DNA from 3 places in the Shewanella sp. FDAARGOS_354 genome. Region 2 is predicted to be linked to each of the others. Evidence: predicted binding sites of a transcription regulator. Region 2 holds the regulator's gene; each other region holds the start of a gene.
The links. Region 2 encodes sigma-54, which starts transcription at its own class of promoters, with help from an activator protein. Its sites were predicted from a motif close to GTTGGCACGNNNNTNGNNT; they were not measured.
Positions count from the first base shown of each region.

Region 1: flgB (flagellar basal body rod protein FlgB) is a predicted target of sigma-54. The motif match lies at 1,849-1,867, and genes of this name have one in related genera.
Region 3: CEQ32_RS08250 (BON domain-containing protein) is a predicted target of sigma-54. The motif match lies at 2,186-2,204, and genes of this name have one in related genera.

Region 1 covers NZ_CP022089.2:25,703-29,922, reverse strand. The annotation lists gene flgE (flagellar hook protein FlgE) at 1-118, opposite strand, end outside; gene flgD (flagellar hook assembly protein FlgD) at 188-967, opposite strand; gene flgC (flagellar basal body rod protein FlgC) at 992-1,408, opposite strand; gene flgB (flagellar basal body rod protein FlgB) at 1,411-1,815, opposite strand; gene CEQ32_RS00140 (CheR family methyltransferase) at 1,959-2,798, opposite strand; gene CEQ32_RS00135 (chemotaxis protein CheV) at 2,901-3,821, opposite strand; gene flgA (flagellar basal body P-ring formation chaperone FlgA) at 4,027-4,220, shown strand, end outside.
Region 2 covers NZ_CP022089.2:4,406,035-4,410,254, reverse strand. The annotation lists gene lptA (lipopolysaccharide transport periplasmic protein LptA) at 1-444, shown strand, start outside; gene lptB (LPS export ABC transporter ATP-binding protein) at 441-1,172, shown strand; gene CEQ32_RS19830 (RNA polymerase factor sigma-54) at 1,279-2,754, shown strand; gene hpf (ribosome hibernation promoting factor) at 2,783-3,070, shown strand; gene ptsN (PTS IIA-like nitrogen regulatory protein PtsN) at 3,073-3,516, shown strand; gene rapZ (RNase adapter RapZ) at 3,513-4,220, shown strand, end outside.
Region 3 covers NZ_CP022089.2:1,824,421-1,828,640, reverse strand. The annotation lists gene CEQ32_RS08260 (hypothetical protein) at 117-926, shown strand; gene CEQ32_RS08255 (DUF3224 domain-containing protein) at 1,050-1,460, shown strand; gene CEQ32_RS08250 (BON domain-containing protein) at 1,603-2,151, opposite strand; gene CEQ32_RS08245 (hypothetical protein) at 2,423-2,887, opposite strand; gene CEQ32_RS08240 (sigma-54 interaction domain-containing protein) at 3,141-4,220, shown strand, end outside.

The sequences.
Region 1 (4,220 bases), 650 kb from region 2:
CAAATTCAGCACGCGACTCTTTAAAGCCAATGGTGTTAGCATTCGCGATATTGTTCGCAGTAGTGTTCAAATCTTTCTGCGCAGCAGAAATGCCACTCAATGCAATGTTAAACGACATAATTCACCTCTATATTTGCTCAATTCAATGATGGACAAGTGTGATGTCCATTTACAATCTTGATAACGATTAAACTTCACTAATCGCAAGTACATCCGACAGTTTAAAGGCCATTCCACCCTTGAGATTCAAAATGGCGCCAGTCGCTGCAGTACCTAAGGAAACACTGGTCACATGCGCATAGGTCGATACAGCTAACGCTTGTGATTTATCATTCACCAAACCCGATGCTTTAATCGAGTAATTACCTGCAGCAACGGGTTCTCCTTTATCATTCAAACCATCCCACTTGACATCAGTGTTACCCCCCTTACTACCATCAACAGTAAATGTTCTAACGACTTGCCCCTTATCATCTTCGATTCGAACATTAATGACGGGAATTTTCTCTGAAGTACTGATCACACCATTTAAGCCTGGGCTTTCTGCAGAGATATAACCCGTATCAGTCGGTAACAGCACTTTTCGCCCAACTAATCCCGATGCTTGCAAAGCTTGGCTTGATGTCATCACACTGTTTAAATTAACAATTTGATCATTTAACTTAGAAATGCCATCAACAGTAGAAAAAGATGCCATCTGTGCAATCATCTGGTCGTTATCAACGGGCTTGAAGGGATCCTGCATCGATAACTGCTGGCTGAGTAATGAGAAAAAATCCTCTTGAGTGAGCTGCTGACTCTTAGCCTCTGGAACAGCAGAACTATTCGGCAAACGTAATCCATCCAAAAATGGGTTACCTGTAGAGCTAGTCGACGTTTTCGTGGTATTGGTTGATACCGTATTCGATTGAGTGTTTGTTTGAGTCAGCTGCGATGAGGTTTGACTCAGTTGGTTAATGAGGCTCACAACGTACCTCCTAAATAACGCATATTATTTACCCATCCCAAGTGTTTGTTGCAGCATAGATTTTGCCGCCTCAGCCACTTGAACATTCATCTGATATGAGCGAGAAGCTGAAATCATGTCAGCCATTTCTTCCATGACATTCACATTTGGTTTGTAAATAAAGCCATCAGCATCCGCCATCGGATGATCCGGCGAATACTCTTTTAATAGGGGCTTATCACTCTCGACGATGCCTTTCACCGTGACACCTTGGGAAGCTTGTTGCTGACTTTGCGCCTTGGCCATTTCTGCTTCGAAAATAGGATGACGAGAACGGTAAGTTTTATCTACACTGCTGGAGACTGAATCTGCGTTAGCAATGTTACTCGCGGTAGTATTTAGCCGCAGAGACTGGGCTGACATGCCAGACCCCGCAACATCGAAGATATTAAATAAACTCATGATTAATCCCCTCTCAGCGCTTTTTTCATACCGCTAAATTTACTGTCTAAAAACCCCAGAGACATTTGATATTCGAGAGCATTTTGCATAAATGCTGATTGCTCTTGTTGAACGTCGACAGTATTGCCATCCCCAGTATCGGGTTGATTCGGCACTCGAAATTTAACGTACTGCCCGGTTAGCTGCGCTAGCCCAAAATGCTGCTCATCAGCGGTCATCTCTAAGCTATTACGCTGTTGTTGCTGGGTTTTAGCAACATTTAAGGCGGCAGAAAAATCGACGTCACGGGCTTTATAATGTGGCGTATCAGCATTTGCGATATTGCTTGAAATCACTTCAGCCCGCTCAGCACGGATCCCCAACGTGAATTGGTGAACACCCAGTGCCTTATCAAAATTAATCGCCATAAAATTGCCTCCATCGTGTCACTCACGGGAACAAAGCAATTCATGTGCCAATACTTTTATGGGAGGTAATAAAGTTTGTGAGGGATATAGCAGATAAAAAAATTACCGAACTATGCCGGTAATTATCAATTAAAATCAAATCCTTAAGTTTTCTTTTGGTAATAAATGCCAGGGTTACAACGAACCATATCAAATTCATCAGTAAGGCCAGCAATGGATTCGGATGCGCCTAAAAAGAGGATACCTTTGGGATTTAACGCGGCAGCAAATTGCCGCAAAATTTTTGCTTTTGCCTCAGGGGCAAAATAGATCAACACATTTCGGCAAAAAATAATGTCAAACTTACCCAACAAAGTGTAACTCTCGAGCAAGTTATGAGCTCGGAAATTGACGAGACGTTTAACGTTATCTTTTATGCGCATGTTGCCAGAAGGCAAAGCATCAAAAAACTGCCGCTTACGTTCTTCAGACAATCCACGTGCTAACGCTAAACTATCATACTCAGCATTTTTACAACGCTCCAACATAGAAGGCGAAAGATCCGTTGCTTGAATCGAGGCACCACCAGGCAGCGCCCCAGGTTTTTTTTGCTGGTACTCTAATATGGTCATCGCTAAAGAATATGGCTCTTGACCCGACGAGCAAGCTGCAGACCATATCTTTAAAGGTCTACCTAACTTACTGTATTCTGGTAATAGCGCATTATTAAGCAATTCAAATGGATAACGATCACGAAACCATAAGGTTTCATTAGTGGTCATGGCATCAATAACTTCAGCTCGTAAAGCTCGTTCCGTGGGTTTCATCGAATGCTTTACCACATCGGATAACGAAGGAAGGTTATATTTGCCCATCAATGGCGCGAGACGACTACGTACGAGGTATTGTTTATTTTCACCTAGCACGATGCCGCTATGTTGTTCTAAAAACAACCTAAATTGATTATATTCGGCTTCAGCGAGTGATTTATCAGGCACATTCACGTCCTAGATCCTATAGCAAGCACCAAAATAAGTGCACAACAATCATGTAATAAGGGCTAGATTATAGCGTAAAGCTCAACTAGGCACTAACCCACACTCTCACTACAAACTTAAATGCTTGTTCACTGCCGCAGCTAATTCGTCAGGGTTAAATTTTGCGATAAAGTCATTGGCACCAACCTTTTGTACCATGGCTTGGTTAAAGACACCGCTTAATGAGGTGTGCAGTACCACCTTGATATTTTTAAGCTTAGGATCATCACGGATCTCAGCCGTTAAGGTATAACCATCCATTTCGGGCATCTCAATATCGGAGATAATGAGTGGAATTTCATCGGCAACGTTATTCATTTCACTTGCAATGGCCTTGAGCTTATCAAGTGCCTCACGACCATCTTTTGCCGTGTCAATTTGTAAATTTAACGACTCTAACGACCGAATAATTTGCTTGCGTGCCACCGCAGAATCATCAATCACCATAATATGGTAATGCTGACTTCTATCGAGAGTAAGTTGCTCATTAACCTCTTCACTAATGGCCGTTTTGACAGGTGAGATTTCATCTAAAATCTTTTCAACATCTAAGATTTCAACCAACTCACCTTCAATCTCGGTAACCGCGGTTAAATAGGAATAACGCCCAGCACCTTGCGGTGGCGGCATAATAGCTTCCCAGTTCATGTTGATAATACGTTCAACAGAACTAACCAAGAACCCCTGCACACTACGGTTATATTCCGAAATGATGATAAAGCAATTTTCAGTGCTCGCTAACGGACGCCCCCCCGTTGCCGCACTCAGATCGATAACAGAAATAGTTGTGCCGCGAATATGGGCAACTCCTTTGACGTAAGGATTGAGTTTAGGCAATGTCGTTAATGGCGGGCATTGCAAAACCTCTTTCACTTTAAATACGTTTATCCCAAACCGTTGACGACCATTTAACTTAAATAGCAATAGTTCTAGCCGGTTTTGACCTACGAGTTGGGTTCGTTTGTTGACTGAATCAAGAATACTCGACATAACTCTGCCTTGTTGTTCTGTTTATGTACGGCCCTAAAACTCGTTTGAGTATAGGCATATTAATTGCTTACGTCTTGTTATCGATAAACATAGTTGAAACTAAGTCAAACTTCTGACACCAAAAATCTAAGAAAGAAGCATTGAACAGTTTCACGCTTGATAAAAGTATAGGTGTATTCTGGCGTTACAAGCTAGTCTCTTCATTATGAAAGTAAATTTAGTCTATTTTTTGAGTATTTTCGCACTTTTTCTATCCACGGCAGCTAAGGCTGAACCCGTGATACCTAGCGTATCGGCGATATCCGAATTAGCTAAAGCCCTTATTAATGAAAAGATTGCTGTACCTGCAAATGCGAAAGTCGACATTAATCCACAAACGGTCGATAACCGAATGCTGCC
Region 2 (4,220 bases):
CAAACTGCGGACATTAAAAACAATCAGATCATTTTCTTCGGTCCCGTTGAAGTTGTTCAAGGCTCAATTAAAATCCATGCGGATCAACTCCGTGCATTTTCTGTCGAAGGCGAAAATAGTAAAGTCTTACTGGCTACAGGAAATCCAGCAACCTACAGCCAAATCCTTGATGATGGCCGCCCTGCATCTGCTAGCGCCAAAGAGATTCGCTATGAAATGGCCACTCGGACGTTGACCCTAACTGGTACAGCGACCCTAGACCAAGCGGGTAGTCAAGTTACAGGCAATTTAATTCGTTACGATATTATTCAGCAAAAACTGATCGCCGAAAGTAGCGGCAATGGTGATGATCGCGTAATTACCATTATTCAACCTGATAATTATCAGGAAGAACTCAAAAATACACCAACAGATAAACCTGTGAAAAAACAGGATTCTAAATGACCCAAATCACCTTAAAAGCACAGAATCTCGCCAAGAGTTATAAGAGTCGTCAGGTTGTCAAAGATGTCAGCCTGACGGTCAAAACGGGTCAAGTCGTCGGCCTACTCGGCCCTAACGGCGCGGGCAAAACCACCACCTTTTACATGGTCGTGGGCTTAGTTAAAAGCGATAAAGGCCATATCTTTATCGACGATGATGATTTAACCGCCGATCCTATGCATCTGCGTGCCCGCAAAGGTATTGGTTACCTACCACAGGAAGCGAGTATCTTTCGTAAATTAACCGTACACGACAACATCATGGCGGTACTGCAAACCCGTAAAGAGCTCAATAGTGACCAGCGCGAAGAAGCACTAGAGCAACTGCTAGAAGAGTTCCATATCACCCATATTCGTGACAGCCAAGGCATGTCCTTATCGGGCGGTGAACGTCGACGCGTCGAAATTGCCCGCGCCTTAGCGGCCAACCCCAAGTTTATTCTGCTTGATGAGCCCTTTGCGGGCGTTGATCCGATCTCCGTTATCGATATCAAGAAAATTATCGAGCAGCTTAAGAGCCGAGGCCTTGGTGTACTGATCACTGACCACAATGTGCGCGAGACCTTAGACGTCTGTGAACATGCTTACATTGTGAGTCACGGTAATCTTATTGCCGAGGGCACACCCGCAGAGATCTTAGACAATCAGCAAGTTAGGGCTGTGTACTTAGGTGAACAATTCAGGCTATAGTTACTAAAACAAAGCTAATAAGCCTTGAATTTGAGAGCGCTAGGCTCCATCCATATGATATCAAGCGACCTAAACTCACAATAATAACCTAGGGATCAGCGGTAACATGAAAGCGTCACTCCAGCTCAAACTGGGTCAACAGTTAACCATGACGCCACAACTTCAGCAGGCCATTCGCCTGCTGCAACTGTCGTCATTGGAACTGCAACAAGAAATCCAGCAAGCCTTAGATTCTAATCCTCTTCTCGAGCTGGAAGAGGAGCAATTTGACGCGCCTAGCGAACGTAAGCAAGATATCGCCGATACCGACTTTAGCGAAACGACTGCCCAGCCACAGGAACAAGATAATTCCACCGTGGACATTGCCGAGTCGCTGACCAAAGAATCTCTGCCCGAAGAGTTACCCATGGATACCACTTGGGATGAAGTCTTTACCGCATCGCCAAACTCAGGTTCTGGCGCCAGCCGTGAAGATGACATGCCCTTCCAAGGGGAAACTAGCGAGGGGTTGTACGAACATTTAGAATGGCAAAAAAACCTCACACCCTTCTCTGAAACCGATTTAGCCATTGCCACCGCGATTATTGATGCCATTGACGATCAAGGTTATCTCACTCAAAGCACTGAAGATATCCTCGAAGCCATGGGCAATCCCGAGATTGAACTCGACGAAGTCGAAGCCGTGCTCAAGCGTATTCAACACTTCGACCCTGTTGGTGTCGCGGCAAGGGATTTAAGCGAATGTTTACTGATCCAGCTATCTCATTTTTCGCCTGATACCCCTCACATCGAAAACGCCCGCATGTTGATCAAAGATCATTTAGATCTGATCGCCGCTCGCGACTTTAGGCTGTTAATGCGTAAGACCAAACTGAAAGAGGACGAGTTAAGGGACAGTATTGCGCTGATCCAAACCTTGAACCCTCGTCCCGGTTTACTCATCACCCCTGTCGATGAAGAATATGTGATCCCCGATGTATCGGTGTCGAAGAAAAACGGCCGTTGGGTGGTCGAATTAAACCCTGACTGCATGCCAAAAATCAACGTAAATCAGCAATATGCAGCAATGGCCCGAAGTTCAAAAAATCAAGCTGATAGCCAATTTATTCGTGGCCATCTGCAAGAAGCCAAGTGGTTTATTAAAAGCCTTGAAAGCCGTAACGAAACACTGCTCAAGGTGGCAAACTGTATAGTGCAATATCAACAGGGTTTCTTCGAATATGGCGAAGAAGCCATGAAACCTATGGTCCTAAACGATATCGCCGAGGCGGTAGAGATGCATGAGTCCACCATTTCACGGGTGACGACTCAAAAATACATGCATACCCCAAAAGGACTTTTTGAACTAAAATATTTCTTCTCAAGCCACGTCGGGACGGATGATGGCGGTGAGTGCTCATCCACAGCAATCAGAGCTTTCATTAAGAAACTGGTTGCAGCGGAAAACCAGAAAAAACCATTAAGCGACAGCAAGATGGCTCAACTTCTGGCAGAACAGGGAATTAACGTTGCGCGCAGAACCATTGCGAAGTACCGAGAAGCGATGCTTATTCCCCCTTCCAATCAGCGTAAAAGTTTATAGCCTATTGTGAGTATCGGAGGACGTTTCTATGCAAATAAACCTAAGTGGACACCATATCGAGATTACTGAATCGTTACGGGCATATGTTGAGGAAAAGTTTTCAAAACTTGAACGTCATTTCGAACAGATCAATAATGTGCACGTTGTGCTCAATGTTGAGAAAATGCAACAGATTGCCGAAGCGAGAATCAACCTCACCGGTGGTGAAGTCTTCGCGACTTCAGAGCATGCAGATATGTATGCTGCCATAGACGTCCTGATTGATAAACTTGATCGTCAGGTTATTAAACACAAAGAGAAGTTAACAAAACACTAGCAATGGAACTTCGTACCATACTGCGGCCGGAGTGCACAACCTGCGCCACTCCGGGCAGTAAGAAAAAGGTACTGGAACTCATCAGCGACTTAGCCGCTGCCCAGTACCCCACCCTCTCATCTCAAGAGATCTTCGAAAGCCTCGTGGCGCGCGAAAAGATGGGTAGCACAGGTATAGGTAACGGTATCGCCATTCCACATGGTCGATTAACCGATATAACACAACCCATAGCGATATTGATAAAATGTGAGGAGCCGATAGCCTTTGATGCTATCGATAAACAACCCGTCGATATTTTATTTGCACTACTCGTGCCTGCCGACCAATGTCAGCAGCACCTAAGTACCTTGTCATGCATGGCTGAAAAGCTCAGTGACAAGCAAATATTAAAACAATTGCGCAAGACGCATGATGAAACGGAACTCTATCAGGTAATCATTGGATGAAACTGGTCATAGTGTCAGGGCGTTCAGGCTCAGGCAAATCGGTCGCACTTAGAGTGCTTGAAGATCTCGGCTACTATTGTGTCGATAATTTGCCTTTGCCTTTGATTGGCAGTTTGCTTGAACAGCTCAAAGGCAGTAACGATCTCGTTGCTATCAGTGTTGACGTGCGCAATTTACCAGAGCAAGACAAAGTGCTGGTTAAACAGCTTGCCAGCCTGCCTACGGGCACTGAACTCACCAGCTTCTTCTTAAACTCCAGCGATAAAGTGTTGCTCAAACGCTACAGTGAAACGCGGCGCTTACATCCCTTATCTAAGAGCCGAGTGTCACTGCAAGAAGCCATCAAGCTTGAAGGCAAATTGCTCGAGCCGCTGTCACAGCAGATGGATCACTATATAGATACCTCGAATCTGAATATCTATGAACTCAGCGACCAAGTGCGGCAAATACTCCTTGGCAGTGTCGATAAGGAACTGGTGATCAACTTCGAGTCCTTCGGTTTTAAGCATGGTATGCCGACCGAAGCTGACTTTATGTTTGATGTGCGCTTTTTGCCAAATCCCCATTGGGAACCGGAGCTTAGACCTCTCACCGGTTTAGATGAACCCGTAGCGGAGTTTTTAAATCGCCAGCCACTGGTGAATAAGTTCATCTGGCAAATCGAGAATTTGCTCGAAACCTGGTTGCCCCATTTAGAGCGCAAT
Region 3 (4,220 bases), 2.5 Mb from region 2:
TAAAGCAAAAATATGCGATTTTGGCCTTGTAGAAAGAGCGATTTTTTGATGCTATCAGCAAGGCTGGTTTTGCCATCAGCGCAAATGATACAGCACTTAGGCTATTGGGGGAGAAAATGAGTATGTTTGTTAAAGTCACCATCGCGGCGACAGTCCTAGTGCTGAGTATTCTTGCCGTGGGAGTTTATCGCTTTAACATGACCAATGATGATATTTACATGGTCATGGAAGATGGCCAAGTGTTGCAATACGATGAGGCCATGGCGCAGGCTGATGCTAAGGCAAAAGCCCAAGAAGCCATATTATTAAGCAGTGAAGATGCGCTTGAATCTGTGGTACCCAGTGAAGTCAAGCCCGTTGCTAATGCCTCGGAAGTGATGCTTAAGCTGTTTAGTTTAAATACCGCTAATAAATTTGAAGTGAGCTTACCGGACAGCCACAAAGCCGTAGTGTTAACCCACTTTATTAACGTTAAACAAACGGAGTTTGCTATTGGGGATTATCAGGATGGCGAGGCTAAAGGCCGAGTGTTATTAGATTATTTACGAGTTACTCCGCTTAATTTTGACCCCGCTTTAGAGCCTGATACCCAAAGTGATGCGCCATTACAGGATGATCCACAGCAGCAAACCATGCCCTTTGTGGCGCCTTTTATTGTGACTAACCAAGGTTCAGGTGTGTTCTGGTATCTCGGCTTGTTTAGCCTAGATTATGGCCAAAATCGTGTGCAGCACTTAGGCAGTGTATTTATTGGCGATCGTATTGAGGTCGATAATATTGAACCTGTTTATCCCTTTGAATCCCCATTTAAAGTAGCTGTTACTTACCGTGAGAGGGCGGCTGAACAACCCATGACAACACCGCCAACTGTAATTAAAACCCTTAAAATCGGTGTCAGTGAATCAGAAATCAAAGCGCTGCATTAGGTTTAGAGCGGGGCTTATGCTAAGTTAATTTTACCTCAGCTGCGGCTGAGGTATTTATTTCATCTAGCGGCCGGAAAGCGAAGGTTTTGGCATAAAGCATAAAATTAAAACAAGGAGCGTGTTATGGAAATGACCAAAGTCACAGGCAAATTTGATGTTAAGCTCAATCCCGAGAATGCCTATGCCACAGGTGTGGGCGGTGTGAACTTGGGCAGAATGACTTTAGATAAAACCTTTTATGGTGAGCTAGAGGCCCGCAGCCAAGGCGAAATGCTCAGTGCCATGACCGCGGTAAAAGGCTCTGCTGGTTATGTGGCGATTGAACAAGTCGTGGGTAAACTGTGCGGCAGACAGGGCAGTTTTGTGCTGCAACATTTTGGCATTATGACCGATGGGCAAAACCGCTTACACCTTGAGGTCGTCCCCCATTCTGGCGCGGGTGAACTCACAGGGCTATATGGTACGATGGCGATAAGCATTGAAAACGGTCAACATTTTTATGAATTTAGCTTCTGCCTTGAACAGGAAGCCTAAGGCATGATTAACATAACATCGCGCCGATAAAACAAAACCAGCCGAAGCTGGTTTTGTGGTTTTTGCCCGAGTGACTAATACCAACAGCTGAGTTATCAAGAGTATCTAGAGCTGAATTAGCAAGGGCTGAATGTTAAGACCATTATGAGGTTTTGACTTTGATCTTATCGACGACCTTTTTCACATCATCGGTATTTTTGGCAATGGTCAGTGCTAATTGACGCTCGGCATCGCTGGCCACTTCACCCTGTAAGGTCACTACGCCATCGGCAACGTCTACATTAATTTGGGTGCCCGAAACGTCGGTCGAGAACAACAGGCGGGTTTTTACGACCGTTGCGACCTTAGAGTCGGTTAAGGTCTTCACTACCTCACTGGTGCTCTCGTTTTCATTCATCACGGTTAATTTGTTTTCAACCCCTTTTACCCCATCCAAGCTTTTGATCAGCTCCGCTGCGAGCGCCTTATCGACACTGCTTTCCACTTTACCGGTTAAGGTCACATGGCCGTTTTTCACGTCGGTCATAATGTCAAAGGAGTTGAGGTTAGTATTAAGCAACAAAGTCGTTTCGGCCTTGCCATCGAGCCAAGCATCTTTGGCATCGTCTTTCCAATCCTGTGCGGCGGTCACATTTAAGCTGATAGAACCGACAAGTAAGGTGGTTAAGGCTAAAGTTGTCGTGTTTTTCATAATGATATCCTCCGTTGTTATCTCGAAGGGACTAAAGCGTGAATCGTGCCAATATTTTTATCTGATTGATTTTAAGATAATTATATTTGTTTTCGGCTCGTTTCGACTGTTTAATCCAAAAGCAAGCTCGGCGCTTTTTACCGACAAAATGTAAATATTACCGAGGGTGATAAAGCGATTGGGCTTAAGCAAGATAGGCGTTAAGAATCGCCAGATCGCAGGCAACAAAAACGCGGCTCAGTTGGCCGCGTTATTGGCTGGCATTGCTGCCTTACAGGGCTTGGCTACGCAGGTGTAAGGTATCCAAATGGATTTGTAGCCAAGCAATATCCTCGGCCAATTGGCTGATTAACCTTGGGTGATTGGCTTTTTTAATTAACTGTTTGAGGTGGTTAAGGCGCTGACGCTCAAGCTCGCAGAGCACGGTGAGGGCATCGGCGAGTTGCTGTTTAATAAGTAAAGCATCGACATCGGCATAGGGCCGAGTCTGCGACGGCGGCACCGAGTGCGGGCCTATGTACTGTAATGATTGGGCGAGCAGTTGCCTAAATCGCGCCAGCATCCCTTGGTATGTGTTGATTTGGGCAATAAAAATGCGTTTTAGGCTGTAGTCATCGACAGTGGTATTGGCCCGAGTATAAAAATCCACGCCGGTTTGCGTCAGCTCGATTAACTCATTAACCAGCTTAATATCGGCGCTCAGCTCGGTCTGATGTTGCGCAACATTAGACGTCATAACGACCTCCTGTGGTAGTTTGGGCAGCTCCGCCGACACGGATTGCCCACATTTTCATGGAAATATCAGTTTCATTCAGCTTCTATGCATATTTCGTTCACTTTTTAATGATAAGTTAATGGTTTGATTTAACTGATGATATTTATCTATTGTCGCCAGTGCCTCGCTTATTATCGGCAACTCTTACCGTTGAGATTGTTAAAATTTCACGGCTGGCATACAGTGATTCCTTATTCACAGGGAGTGGCACAAGATGATCCGACCAACGCTTTTCTATCATCTACAGGACGTCGAAACCGAGCAGGCATTAGTGAAGCTCGAGGGCGCGCAGACCTACAACAAGCTACGCAGTAGCGATGATTTATCTTGGATTAGTCAGCTGGAGGCCAATCGTATCGATGTGGCGATCATTGAGCTGCCCCGTCTTAGCCGTGAAGATTACTTAGCCTTACTCGAGTCCAGCGCCATTGCGGATGTGGAGTTTATTTTCCTCTCCGACGGCCTGCCGAATCCTCACCTCGATACACTATTGTCCAAATACGCGGGCTACCATTTCCGTAAGCCCATCGATATGTCCTTGCTGTGCGAAACCTTAGCCGATTTTGCCCAGCATCTGGTTGCCAATACCTCGACGCGCATTCGTCCCTATGCTAGCGAGTTAGACCAATATGGTTTGCTGGTGGGCTCCTCGTTACCTATGCACCGTTTGTACCGCACTATCCGCCGCGTGTCGGCCGCCGAGAGCAATGTGTTGATTATCGGTGAGAGTGGCGCGGGTAAAGAACTGGTCGCCAATACCATTCACTTAGCCAGCCCGCGGGTGAATAAGCCCTATATTGCGATTAACTGCGGCGCCTTGAGCCCAGAATTGGTCGATAGTGAACTCTTCGGCCATATTAAAGGCGCCTTCACCGGCGCGACTCGCGATCACCAAGGGGTATTTGAGCAGGCCGAAGGCGGCACCTTATTCCTCGATGAAGTCACCGAAATGCCGCTCGAGCATCAAGTTAAGCTATTAAGAGTGCTCGAAAATAATGAATATCGTCCCGTCGGTAGCCCTAAGGTGCTCAAGGCCAATGTGCGCATTGTGGCGGCGACAAACCGCGAGCCTTTAGTGGCGATTGAGCAAGGGCAACTGCGGGAAGATTTGTACTTTCGTTTAGCGCATTTCCCCATTCAAGTGCCGCCATTGCGGGAGCGCGGGGAAGATATAGTCGGACTTGCGAAGCATTTTCTGGCCTATCGCAATGCGGCGGAAAAACAGAGCAAAGTGTTCTCGTCCTCAAGTTTAGAGGCGATTGCGGCCCACGCTTGGCCGGGGAATGTGCGCGAG